DNA from 4 places in the Streptomyces sp. AC627_RSS907 genome. Region 4 is predicted to be linked to each of the others. Evidence: riboswitches for the same ligand, from Rfam matches in the RefSeq annotation. Region 4 holds a riboswitch; each other region holds the start of a gene.

Region 1 (3,200 bases), on a different contig from region 4:
ACTCACGGCGCGGCACGGTGCTCACCGGCGTCGCCGCCGTCGTCGCCGTGATCGGGCTCCAGCTCACCAAGGGTGTCGCCCACTACGTCGACTCCCTCACGGAGCTGATCACCATCGCGACGGTCGCGGCGCTCGCCGTCCTCGTCAACGCCTTCGTCCGCCGCACCGACGAGCGTCTCGTGTCCGTCCGTGAGATCGCCGAGGCCGCCCAGCGCGCCGTGCTGCCCGAGCCCGCCGAGCGGATCGGCGGCTTCGAGATCGCCGCCCGCTACGAGGCCGCGCAGGCCGACGCCTTCATCGGCGGTGACCTGTACGCGGTGCAGGACAGCGCGCACGGCGTGCGGCTCATCGTCGGGGACGTGCGGGGCAAGGGCATGGGCGCGGTGGCCGCCGTCGCGGTCGTGATCGGCGCCTTCCGGGAGGCCGCCGAGCAGGAGTCGACGCTGGAGGCGGTGGCGCAGCGCCTGGAACGGGCCCTGGCTCGCGAGGGCACCCGGCGGGAAGGCCTGGACGCCTTCGAGGGGTTCACCACCGCAGTCCTCGCCGAACTCCCGCACGGCGCGGGCGTGGTCCGCATCGTCAACCGGGGCCATCCGCCACCCCTGCTGCTGTACGCCGACGGCACCCTGCTCTCGCTGCCCGCCCGGGAGTCGGCGCTGCCGCTCGGCATGGGAGAGCTGGGTGTGTGGCCCGACCGGGCGGAGGAGGTCGACTTCCCCGGTGGGGCCACGCTGCTGCTGTACACCGACGGCCTGTCGGAAGCCCGCGACGACCGGAACGCGTTCTACGAGCCGCACGAGCGCCTGGCCGGTTCCGTCTTCCGGCATCCGGCCCGACTGCTCGACACCCTGGCCGAAGACGTGCGCCGGCACTCCGGTGGCGGCATGGCGGACGACATGGCCCTGCTCGCCGTACGACGGCCCTGACCGTCATCACGATCGGTGACGGTGCGAGCGCCCTCCGCATAACAACTGACACACCATCAGAAGAGGCCTGGAGGGAAGGCGCCGCTGAGGGGTGGTCAAGTCGCCCTGTTTTCGCCGCTCGTGAGGCTTACGTCCGCCGGGGATCCGTTAACGATCAAGCGGAACGGCTTGGAATCCGAGGCCCCCGTCTATTAACGTTCGATAACGCAGCGCGGTCGTCCCAGCCGTCACAGAAGGCGGCTCCGTGCGCACGCGCCGAATCCCGTAAGGGAACCGGGGAACCACCACCTTGGGGTGAATCGGGCGTATGCCGCCGTGGAGACACGGCCGGTATACGCGCGTAGGAGACCTTCCTGCTCCGAACCCGTCAGCTAACCCGGTAGGCGGAAGGAAGGAAAGGAGTACGCCCACGTGGCGTCCAACCGGCCTGCCCCCGAGGCCCCGTTCGTGCCCAGCGGGCACGGCACCGACACCTTCGGCTACGACGGCCACCGCGCCGAAGAGGGCCCCTGGGAGGAATGGAACCCCACCGAGGAGTCCATCCGCCCCGTACGCGGCCGGCACCGCGTCGCCAAGCAGCGCGGCGGGCTCGCCCGCAGCTCCACCGTCCTCGGCGTCGGTGTCATCGCCGCCGTCGGAGCGGGCGGCATGGCCAGCGCGCAGACCGGCAAGCCGCCGGTGCCGATCTCCATGCCGGACCTGCCGAACGTGGGCTCGCTGATCTCCGACAGCGACGAGGAGCCGGAGCCGCAGGGCACCGCCACCCCCCTCAGCAGCATCGGCACGACCTCCACCGACACCACGGAGGGCACCACCGACGCCGGTGAGACCCTGCGGGCCCGGATCATGGCGCAGGCCGAGCAGCAGCAGGCCCAGGTCGAGAGCAAGGCCGCCGCGGAGGCTGCGGCCGCCGCCGAGAAGCAGGCCGCGGAAGCCGCCGCCAAGGCGGAGAGGGAAGCCAAGGCCAAGGCCGCCGCCGCCAAGAAGAAGGCGGAGGAGGAGGCCGCGAAGAAGGCCGAGGCCGAGCGGCTCGCGAAGCTGGCCAAGCAGTACACGCTGCCGACCTCCTCGTACACGATCTCCTCCACCTTCGGCCAGGCCGGCGCCTACTGGTCCTCCGGTCACCACACCGGCCTCGACTTCGCCGCACCCACGGGCACGCTGCTCAAGGCGGTGCACAGCGGCACGATCACGTCGGCCGGCTATGACGGGTCGTACGGCTACAAGACGGTGCTCACCCTCGAGGACGGCACCGAGATCTGGTACGCCCACCAGTCCTCCATCAGCGTCAGCGTCGGCCAGAAGGTCAGCACCGGTGACGTCATCGGCCGCGTCGGCGCCACCGGCAACGTCACGGGCGCCCACCTCCACCTGGAGGTCCACACGGCCTCGGGCGGCGGCGTCGACCCCATGGCGTGGCTGCAGAGCAAGGGCCTCACTCTCTGAGCCGCACCGTTCCCGGCGCCCGCCGCCGCTGATCCCCGGCGGTCCTGACGCAGACCCCCCGACGTCAGGGCTGCCGGTCCCCGCGGAAGCCGTTCGCCCAGGCCTCGCCGCCAGGGCCGGACGTCCGGGCGGCTATCGCTGGTAGGGACGGGGCGACGGGTACGGCAGATACCAGTGCGGCGCGGGGTACTGCGGCGGCACCGGCGTCGTGGAGACGTAGCCGTACGGGCCGTGGCATGGGTAGGGGCCGTACGCCCCGGGCCCCCGCCACGGTGGCACGGCCCGCGGCGCCGTGACGAGGGCCGCGTGCTCCAGGGCCGGACGTGCCGCGTCCCGTCGCTGCCACAGGGCGTCCAGCAGTTCCCGCTCCCGTACGACGTAGTCGGCGCCCGCCCTGCCCCGGCGCCCCCGCTGCCGCAGGAAGGCCAGTGAGGTCGCGTACGCCTCGTACTGCGCCACCGCCCGCGCCGCCGGCTTCCCGGCGTGCCGGCGGGCGTGCTGCCGGGCGATGCGGCGGGCGCGCATCGAGCCGAGGACGAACGGCTCCGCCGGCGCCAGCCACCCGGCCGCCACGTACGCGGGCAGTTCGGCCCGCACGGTGCCCAGTTCGCGCTGCCGGGTCCAGATCACCAGCCAGGTCAGCAGGCCGAACGCGGGGAGCATGAAGGCCGCGTACACCGCGAGGAAGCCGTACTCGCCGAACGAGGCCGAACCGTTCCACAGGGCGTGCATGCCCATCGCGAGCAGCAGACCGGACAGCGGGAGCAGGGCGCGGTGCAGGTGCCGGCGGTCGGCCAGGAGCGCGGCGGCGCCGAAGCCGATGCCGGT
Region 2 (3,200 bases), on a different contig from region 4:
CGCGCATCGACTCGGGGGCCGTGCGCGCCTTCTACGAGAAGCACATCCGCCCCGCCACGGCCACCGCCGTGGTGGTCGGCGACCTCACCGGCGTCGACCTCGACGCGCTGCTCGGCGACACGCTGGGCGCGTGGACCGGTTCCACCGCCGAGCCGCGCCCCGTGCCCCGGGTGACCGCCGACGACACCGGCCGGGTCGTCATCGTGGACCGCCCCGGAGCGGTCCAGACGCAGTTGCTGATCGGCCGCACCGGCGCCGACCGGCACGATCGCGTGTGGCCCGCGCAGGTGCTCGGCACCTACTGCCTGGGCGGCACCCTCACCTCCCGCCTGGACCGCGTCCTGCGTGAGGAGAAGGGATACACCTACGGCGTACGGGCGTTCGGCCAGGTCCTGCGGTCCGCCCCCGACGGCACGGGCGCCGCCATGCTCGCCATCAGCGGCTCCGTCGACACCCCCAACACCGGCCCCGCCCTGCAGGACCTGTGGACCGTGCTGCGCACGCTCGCCGAGGGCGGGCTCACCGACGCCGAGCGCGACGTCGCGGTGCAGAACCTCGTCGGTGTGGCGCCGCTGAAGTACGAGACCGCGGCGGCCGTGGCGAGCACGCTGGCCGACCAGGTCGAGCAGCACCTGCCCGACGACTACCAGGCCACGCTCTACCGTCAACTCGCCGAGACCGGCACGGTGGAGGCCACGGCGGCGGTGGTGAACGCCTTCCCGGTGGACCGGCTGGTGACGGTCCTCGTCGGTGACGCGGCGCAGATCAAGGAGCCGGTCGAGGCCCTCGGCATCGGCGAAGTCACCGTGGTGGCCGCCGAGTAGGGCGGACGGGTGAAGGGGCCCTGGTGACGGATGTGTCACCAGGGCTGCCTTTTGTCCGAATTGAGAGAGAGGCTGCCCGTCTGCCCTGTGGCATGCGCTACAAAAAGCCGGTTGCGTTTGAGGATTGAAGGCAGCCGCGTCTAGCGTCGTCCGGGCTGTTCGTCAGGCAGTGCGCCGCACCCGCGGCACCGGACAGTCATCGCCGAGTCCCCGTACGGCGCGAGCCAGGGGAGCCGGGGACCCACCGCAGTCCCTGGGGTGAATCGGACGCCCGCGCCCAGCGCGGGGGTCCGTAGGAGACCTTCCTGCTCCGAACCCGTCAGCTAACCCGGTAGGCGAGAGGGAAGGAAAGGAACAGCCTCCACATGGCGTTCACGCGCGCCACCGGTAAGCACCGCCGTCCCAGCCGGATGCACCGCACCACCGCCCGCGCGGCGGGTGTCGCGGCCCTCGCGACCACCGGCGTCGTCGGCACCCTCGCGGCTCCGGCGCTCGCCGCCGAGCCCGAGGTGGAGCAGAGCGGACTCACCCCGGTCGTCACCATCGGCGACTCCGTGGCCCACGAGATCGACGCCCAGGCCGCCGCGCAGAAGCAGGCCGCCCTGGACGCCGCCGCCCGTGAGGCGGCCGAGGAGGCCGCGCGCGAGCGGGCGGCCGAGGCGGCCGAGGAGGCGCGCGAGGCCAAGGAGCGCGCCGCGCGCGAGGCGGAGCGCAAGCGCCTCAACACCTTCGTGGCGCCGATCACCGCCTCCTACGTCTCCACCGCCTACCAGGCCGGCAGCTCCCTGTGGTCCTCCGGCAGTCACACCGGCATCGACTTCCACGCCTCCAGCGGCACCACCGTGCACGCGGTCGGCGTCGGCACGGTCGTCGAGGCCGGCTGGGGCGGCGCGTACGGCAACCAGGTCGTGATCAGGATGCACGACGGCACGTACACCCAGTACGGCCACCTGTCGTCCATCGGCGTCCGGGTGGGTCAGTCGGTCGTCGCCGGCCAGCAGATCGGCCTCTCCGGTGCCACCGGCAACGTCACCGGACCCCACCTGCACTTCGAGGCCCGCACGAGCCCCGAGTACGGCTCGGACATCGACCCCGTCGCCTACCTCCGCTCCCACGGCGTCAACGTCTGACGGCGGACGGCACGGCGACCGAAAGCCCCGGCTCCCCGAGCCGGGGCTTTCGGATTTCCGGGGGCGGTGTTGTCCAAAAAATATCCATGAAATCCGCCGCGCCGTCCGAATGTCCGCCCCATTGGCCTAGAGTCACGGAACACACGTCAATCGTCGACGTTTCACGGGGATTAAGGCGGAGGTCGGTCATGCGTATTCCGGCGCACTCGGTGTGCACGGCGATCCGGGACGACATCGTCGCCGGCGTCCACGGACGCGGCAGCCGGCTCACCGAGGAACTCCTCGCCCGCCGCTACGGCGTCTCCCGCGTCCCCGTCCGCGAGGCGCTGCGCACGCTGGAGGCCGAGGGGTTCGTGGTGACCCGGCGGCACGCGGGCGCGTGCGTCGCGGAGCCGTCCGAGCAGGAGGCCGCCGACCTGTTGGAGACGCGTACGCTCCTGGAGCCGCTCGGCGCTTCCCGGGCCGCCCGGCGCCGCACCGAGGCCCATCTCAAGGTGCTGCGCGGGCTGGTCAGACTGGGCCAGGAACGCGCCAGGCGGGGCAGCGGCGAGGACCTGCGTTCACTGGGCGGCTGGTTCCACGAGACCCTCGCGCAGGCCGCCGGCAGTCCCTCCCTGACGGCGCTGCTGACCCAGTTGCGCCACAAGATCGCCTGGATGTACGCCGTGGACGCGCCGGCCGGGCCGGTGGAGTGCTGGGCGGAGCACGGCGCGATCGTCGACGCGGTGGCCCGGGGCGACGCCGAGCGCGCGCGGGCGCTCATGGCGCTGCACACCGAGCGGTCGGTACCGGCCCACCGGTTGCGATTCGCCTCCGACGGTGACCAGCGGGCGGAACGTGTGAGGAACTCGCAACGTCCCGTAAACATGTCGAGCCTGCGGCATTAACGCGGGCGCCGTATACAAAGAGGAGCTGATTCCGGGGGCCATTTTCTGCTGCCCGGAAAAGGGAAAGCGAAAGGCCCACTCCGTGGTCCGGTCCGGGGCGGGCCTTTCGGTGCTGCCGTCGCTCAGACGGTCTCGGGGAGTTCTTCGAGACCCTCGGAGACCAGCTTCGCCAGCCGCTCCAGGGCGGCCTCCGCGCCCTCGGCGTCGGAGGCGAGGACGATCTCCTCGCCGCCCTGGGCGCCGAGACCGAGGACGGCCAGCATGGAGGCCGCGTTGACGGGGGCCCCGTCGGCCTTGGCGATCGTCACCGGGACGCCTGTGGCCGTGGCGGCTCGGACGAAGATGGAGGCGGGGCGGGC
Region 3 (3,200 bases), on a different contig from region 4:
ATCGGCACCGGCAGCAGGTGCGCGTTCGGGCCGCCCAGGTAGCGGAAGAGCGGCAGGTCGCTGGCCTCGGAGGCGGCGTGGGCGACGGCGAGCGAGACGCCGAGGATGGCGTTGGCGCCGAGCGAGCCCTTGTTGTCGGTGGCGTCGAGGTCGAACATCGCCTGGTCGATCAGGCGCTGCTCGGTGGCGTCGTAGCCGACGAGCTCCGGGCCGATCTGCTCGATGACGGCCAGGACGGCCTTCTCGACGCCCTTGCCCAGGTAACGGTTGGCATCGCCGTCACGGAGTTCGATGGCCTCGAAGGCGCCGGTGGAGGCACCGGACGGCACGGCGGCACGACCCGTGCTGCCGTCGTCGAGGCCGACCTCGACCTCGACCGTGGGGTTGCCTCGGGAGTCCAGGATTTCCCGGGCTACGACGACGTCGATGGACGGCACGAGCATCTCCTTCTTCAATGTGACGCTTCGGTGTGACGCGGGTCCGCAGGACCGCAGCGGCTCTGCGGGACGAGCCTAACCGGCTCCGGGCGATCGGCCAGCCGGTCGCCCACCCGATGGACAGAACCGAGAGTAAATTGTTTCCGAACGGAACAAAGACGTCCGCGGAAACGGAGGCGGAATCGGGGAGCGAAGCGGGACGGGAGCGGGGCCCAGGAGCGGCGGCGGGGGCGGAACGTGAAAATCCCGTCCCGGCGCGTACGGGGGAACACGCACCGGGACGGGAGCAAGGGGGCCGCCGCTTACTTCAGGTGCAGCTGCTGGCCCGGGTAGATCAGGTCGGCGTCGTCGACGATGTCGTCGTTCAGCTGGAACAGCTTCGCCCAGCCACCCTTGACGTCGTGCGCCTCGGCGATCGAGCTGAGGGTGTCGCCCTCGACGACCTTGTACTCGCCGTCACCCTTCTCGACCTTCTTGCCGGTCGGGGTGGTGACGGTCTCCTTCTTGGCCGCCGGACGCTCGGCGGAGCGGGAGGCCTTCTGCTCGGTGGAACGCTCGGTGGAGCCACCGCTCTGGCTCTGCGCGCTCTCGGAGCCGCCGGAGTCGGAGCCCTGCGAGGAACCGCTGTCCTGGGTCCCTCCCGAGCCGCCACCGGTGTACGCGGCGTTCGACAGGCCGGTGCCGCAGACCGGCCAGGCACCCTTGCCCTGACCGGCGAGCACCTTCTCGGCGACCGCGATCTGCTGCGCCTTGGTGGCCTGGTCGGCGGTGGCGGCGTACTGCGTACCGCCGTAGGCGGCCCAGGTGGAGGCGGAGAACTGCAGGCCGCCGTAGTAGCCGTTGCCGGTGTTGATGGACCAGTTGCCGCCGGACTCGCACTGGGCGACGGTGTCCCACTCGGACGCGGTGGCGGCGGAGGCGTTGCCGGCCGCCATCAGCGGGGCGGCGACGGCCGCGCCGGTGACACCGGCGACGGCGATGACACGGGTGGCCTTGGACGGACGACGGTGCTTGCCCTTGCCGGAGAACAGCATGGATCGATCCCCTCACCGACGCCTGCGAGGTGAGCTGTCGGGTTCGGGCCGGTTGAGTTGCCCGGCCGGGTTCCTCACGGAACTCGGCTCCACCCCTAGCCGCTCCGGTCAACTGCCCGGTGCGGCACCTACCTTGGGTCCCCCGCTCCTGCCTTCGGCGCTCGACGCGACGACTGTTCCCGGACGGCCGCTGGCAGGATTCGGCGTTGCGGCAACCGGGGCCCGCGGTGGCGAGCGGTCATGACCGTAGGCACGCGCTCCGCGGTTTTTCAAAGACGATCACGGCTTCTGAGACCTATCTCTCACGAGATCCAAAACGGACATACGCCCCCGAACCGTGACGCGAACTCCCCCTACTTCTCGACCGGTTCGCCCGTGACCGTAAGGGTCTGACCGGGCAGGATGTGGTCCGGGTCGTCGCCGACGACCGTCTTGTTGCCGGCGTACAGCGAGTGCCATCCGCCGTCGATCTCAAGGGAGTCGGCGATGCCCCAGAGACTGTCACCGGAACGGACGGTGTAGGAGCCGTCCACGACCTCCCGCGCGCCACCCTCGCCGCGCGAGGCGTGCCGGCCCGACGACCCAGCCGTACGGCCGTCCGCCGTCCCCTCGTCGGCACTGCCGCCGCGGTGCCGGCCCGAACCGGAGTCCCCGGTGTCGGTGAGCCCCGAAGTGCCGCCCTCCTGCCCCGCCTTGCCCGTCTCCCCGTCCTCGGGCGTGGCCGTGGACGAACCGCCGGACCCGCGCCGGTCGGTGCGCGCCGTGGAATCGGATTCGGTGGATGTGTCGGACTTGGCCGGTTCGTCCTCCGTGGCCGACGAGGAGTCAGGAGTCGGCGGGGCGGAAGAGGAAGGCGACGTGCCGGACGTCGGCTCCGTCGTCCCGGCCGGACCGGAGGAGCCGGAGACACCGGACGGTTCCGGCGATTCGGCCGACTCGGGGGCGGTCGACGTCCCCGAGGTGTCCGACCCCTTCGACGGGCCGTCACCCGTCGCCGCCGTACCGCTGTCCGCGGGCACCCGGTCGTCGCCCAGCCCCGAGAGCACGGCGCAGGTCGGCCAGGCGGCGATGCCCTGGGCCGCGTGGATCTTCTCGGCGACTCTTATCTGCTGGGCGCGACTGGCCTGGTCGGCGCTCGGCGCGTACGCCAGACCGCCGTACTGCTCCCATGCCTCCTGGGACAGCTGCAGGCCGCCGTAGTACCCGTTGCCGCTGTTCTGGCTCCAGGCTCCGCCGGTCTCGCACTCGGCGACCCGGTCCCAGTTCACCCCGTCGGCCGCGTGGGCGCCGGTGGCGCCGAGGAGGGGGATCGCGATGGCGGAGCCGGTCACTCCGGCGGCGACGACCAGGGCGGGAGCCTGGCGGGGGCGGCGGTGACGACCGTTCCCGGAGAGCATGCGACGACCTTTCACGAGACGACGTGGGCCACGCGGTGGACGATGCTCCCCACCACGCTGATCCGTGAACGTATAGGCAGATGATCGCCTGTCACAAGTTCATCCCGCACAGATCACGTGAAGATCACAGAGTTGAGCGCGTGTCACTTTTGCGTCGCCGGGCCACCCTTGTCGGCCGATGACGTGCCCGGTGTGAAGGAGACGGGCAGGGTGCGCAGACCGCGCATGATGAGTCCGCCGCGCCAGCGCAGCTCGGCCGGTTCCGCGGCGAGGCGCAGGTCCGGGAGGCGGGTGAGGAGCGTGGCGAGCGCCGTCTGCCCCTCCAGCCGGGC
Region 4 (3,200 bases):
TCCGGGAATCATGACTGCCGCGCCCGTCAGATGATCGGATCGTGGACGGTGACCAGCTTGGTGCCGTCGGGGAAGGTGGCCTCGACCTGCACGTCGTGGATCATCTCGGGGATGCCCTCCATGACGTCGTCGCGCTGGAGCACCGTGCGTCCGGAGGCCATGAGTTCACTGACCGTACGACCGTCGCGGGCGCCTTCGAGGATGTGCGCGGTGATCAGCGCGACGGCCTCGGGATGGTTGAGCTTCACGCCTCGTGCGCGGCGCTTCTCCGCCACGTCCGCGGCCACATGAATGAGCAGTCTCTCCTGCTCGTGCGGGGTCAGCTGCACTTGCCACCTCACAGGGCATCACGCCAGGACCGAGCGGTCCGGCTGCCGCGGCCACCGCGACGGCTATAGATGTAACACACACGAATACGCCGGAAGGCGCCTCGTGGTGTCCGGAAACCGCAGGTGGATCGGGGTGGAGAGTAGGTCCGCAGTGTTTCCGCCGCGTCACCTGGATTTGACCGACTGATTACCGGTGCCGCCCGCCGCCGCCCGCCGCCCGGCAGACCAAGCGCGCCATACGGCCGAATACCTTCGCCGCCATCGGGTGCGCCGCCGCCCAACCGGCCCGGTCCAAGGCACAACTGACCGACCGGCACGTGGCCGTCGCGCATCCGGCCGGGCGCGGGCGGGTCGACACCGCGCCGCACGGTGCCCCCGGTCAGGAACAGGCGGGTTCGGGCAGTCGAGGTGACAGGGATCCGAAACGGACCAAACGGCGTACCCCCTTTCGGCGTAGGAACACCTCCGGTTTCCGACCCTCCGAGGTTGCGCGACGCGCGTGTCCAAGCGGCGGAACAAGCCATTCCGCCGCAGGTCCCGGAGCCGGTCGGACACCCGGCGACGGCTCGAACCCGGGTGCGCCCCCTCGAACGGGCGAGTGGTGAGTAACAACACAAAGAGCACGTTCCGTTGGGATTTTCCCACCGGACGAGACAAGATCCGTGACTGACGACAAGCCCCCGCCGCAGCGGCGGGGCGGTCCGGGCGGACGCCGAGTCCTGCCGCCGCCCGGACGACCGGTCGACAGGAGTGGATCGGCAGGAGTGGAGGACCCAAGCACGACGGGTCGCCGGAACGGTCATCTCCGCGAGAGGTGCGCCGGGCCGAGCAGCCCTTGGGGTGAAGCCGCACTCGTGCGGCCGGGCAACTTCGCCAGCCCGAATCCGACAGGTCATCCTTCACAGGCGGCTGACGAAGGGTTGCGCATGTCCGCGCTCAATCGTGTCCCGTCCCTGATGGCCCGTGCCGGTACGGCCTCGGCTCTGACCCTCGCCGCCGTGGGCGGCTCCGTCGTGGTCCCCGGTGTCGCTTCCGAAGCGGCGGCGGTGTCCCATGCGACCAAGGCCCTCAAGATCGCGGCCTCCAAGAAGGGTGCCCCGTACAAGTGGGGCGCCACCGGACCAAGCAGGTTCGACTGCTCGGGACTGACGCAGTACTCGTTCAAGAAGGCCGGCAAGAAGCTTCCGCGCACCGCGGCCCAGCAGTACAACAAGACCCGTCACATCTCCGCCAAGAGCCGCAAGGCCGGGGACCTGGTCTTCTTCCACTCGGGCCGCAGCGTCTACCACGTCGGCATCTACGCCGGGAAGGGCAAGATCTGGCACGCCCCGAAGACCGGGGACGTGGTACGCCTGCAGAAGATCTGGACCAACAGCGTCTGGTACGGCCGGGTCAAGTAGCCGATCCCGGCAGGTGACGGTGGGCCGGGCACCGTCACCTGCCCGGATGCCGTGGGTCGCCCTCACCGCCCGGCGGCCTCACCCCTGGGGCTCAGGGCCCCCCACGACCTGCCCCGCGGCCGTGACCGGTTCCGGCGTCACCGGCCGGCCCGGGGGTGACCAGGGCAGTTCGATGGAGACGGTCTTGCCGCCCTCGCGCGTGGGCCGCACTCTCAGTCTGCCGCCGCACTCCGCGGTCAGCCAGCGGATGATCACCATGCCCCGGCCGTTGTCCTGCTGGACGGCGGCGGGCAGGCGCTTGGGGAAGCGGGGATGGCTGTCGGTGACGCCGATGCGCAGGCGTGCCTCACGGTCGAGCCCGAGGTCCACCGTGAAGGTGGGGGACTGTCCGAGCGTGTGCTGGACCGCGTTGGTCGCCAGCTCGGAGACGATGAGCCGGACGGTGTCGGACACGTCGGTGTCCGCCGGCAGGCCCCACTCCGCCAGCGTGCCGACCACATAGGTACGCGCGACGGCCACCGAGGCGGGATCGCTCGGCAGAGTGATGGATGCTTCCAGATGGTCTGCCATGGAGAAGTCGTCCCTTTCCCACGGGACCGCGGTCCGACAAGGAGCGGATGGTTCGAGTACGGTCCCGGACTGGTGCTTCGCCGCCAGACTGCCATCACCAGGGGGCGAAGGGTGGCGATCCACCAAGATATGCATATATCTGTCGCTCGAAGCGGTGAACTCTGCGACGGCAGAGCGTATTCGCGCGGCCCATAGGGAGTAAGGGAGTGGCCCATGCAGCACGGTCCCGTGGTGCGCCGCCGGAAACTGGGCGCCGAACTGCGCGCCCTGCGCACATCGGCGGGAATCACCAGCCGTGAGGCGGCCCAGCTGGTGGGATGGCACCAGTCGAAGGTCAGCCGGATCGAGACCGGGACCAGCGGTGCGAAACCGGCCGATGTGCGCTTACTGCTGGACGCCTTCGGAGTGGACGACGCCCAACTGCGCGAGCTGCTGGTGATGCTGGCGGGCTCCGACGACACGGGCGGCCGGAACCACTGGTGGCACGCCTACCGGGGGGTGCTGCCGCCCACGTACCGGGACTTCATCAGCCTGGAGTCCCAGGCGAGCGCGATGCGCACGCTGGAGACCACGGTGGTCCCCGGGCTGCTGCAGACGCCGGAGTACGCCCGTGCGGTGACCCGCGCCGCGGTGGACGGGCTGTCCGAGGAGCGGCTGGACACGCTGGTGGAGGTCCGGCTGGCCCGGCAGGACGTGCTGCGTACGCAGCGGCCCCTGGAACTGAGCGCGGTCCTGGACGAGGCGGTGCTGCGCCGGGAGGTGGGCGGGCCCGGGGTCATGTCCCGTCAGCTGGCGCGACTGGTCGAGGCCGCGCGTCTGCCCCACGTCCGGCTCCAGGTCCTGCCGTTCGCCGCGGGGGCGCACATCGGCGTCACCGGCCCTTTCGTAATTTTCTCTTTTT

Evidence for each region. A riboswitch is a leader RNA that binds a small molecule or an ion and turns the genes downstream of it on or off. The one in region 4 is predicted to bind cyclic di-AMP.
Region 1: another riboswitch for cyclic di-AMP. It lies ahead of KUM32_RS12000 (M23 family metallopeptidase); the one in region 4 lies ahead of KUM32_RS22030 (C40 family peptidase).
Region 2: another riboswitch for cyclic di-AMP. It lies ahead of KUM32_RS12830 (M23 family metallopeptidase); the one in region 4 lies ahead of KUM32_RS22030 (C40 family peptidase).
Region 3: another riboswitch for cyclic di-AMP. It lies ahead of KUM32_RS25140 (transglycosylase family protein); the one in region 4 lies ahead of KUM32_RS22030 (C40 family peptidase).

The regions. Positions count from the first base shown of each region.
Region 1 covers NZ_JAGMUE010000044.1:7,203-10,402, reverse strand. Annotated here, with positions in the region: gene KUM32_RS12005 (PP2C family protein-serine/threonine phosphatase) at 1-926, shown strand, start outside; cyclic di-AMP (ydaO/yuaA leader) riboswitch at 1,170-1,326, shown strand; gene KUM32_RS12000 (M23 family metallopeptidase) at 1,338-2,372, shown strand; gene KUM32_RS11995 (PrsW family intramembrane metalloprotease) at 2,505-3,200, opposite strand, start outside.
Region 2 covers NZ_JAGMUE010000047.1:19,769-22,968, forward strand. Annotated here, with positions in the region: gene KUM32_RS12825 (pitrilysin family protein) at 1-824, shown strand, start outside; cyclic di-AMP (ydaO/yuaA leader) riboswitch at 1,015-1,177, shown strand; gene KUM32_RS12830 (M23 family metallopeptidase) at 1,190-1,954, shown strand; gene KUM32_RS12835 (GntR family transcriptional regulator) at 2,143-2,841, shown strand; gene KUM32_RS12840 (HPr family phosphocarrier protein) at 2,964-3,200, opposite strand, start outside.
Region 3 covers NZ_JAGMUE010000115.1:1,149-4,348, reverse strand. Annotated here, with positions in the region: gene eno (phosphopyruvate hydratase) at 1-437, opposite strand, end outside; gene KUM32_RS25140 (transglycosylase family protein) at 740-1,471, opposite strand; cyclic di-AMP (ydaO/yuaA leader) riboswitch at 1,476-1,641, opposite strand; gene KUM32_RS25135 (transglycosylase family protein) at 1,825-2,868, opposite strand; partial or broken gene KUM32_RS25130 (cytochrome P450) at 3,012-3,200, opposite strand, start outside.
Region 4 covers NZ_JAGMUE010000098.1:93,735-96,934, reverse strand. Annotated here, with positions in the region: gene KUM32_RS22040 (urease subunit beta) at 1-12, opposite strand, end outside; gene KUM32_RS22035 (urease subunit gamma) at 27-329, opposite strand; cyclic di-AMP (ydaO/yuaA leader) riboswitch at 1,030-1,252, shown strand; gene KUM32_RS22030 (C40 family peptidase) at 1,256-1,729, shown strand; gene KUM32_RS22025 (ATP-binding protein) at 1,808-2,299, opposite strand; gene KUM32_RS22020 (helix-turn-helix transcriptional regulator) at 2,513-3,200, shown strand, end outside.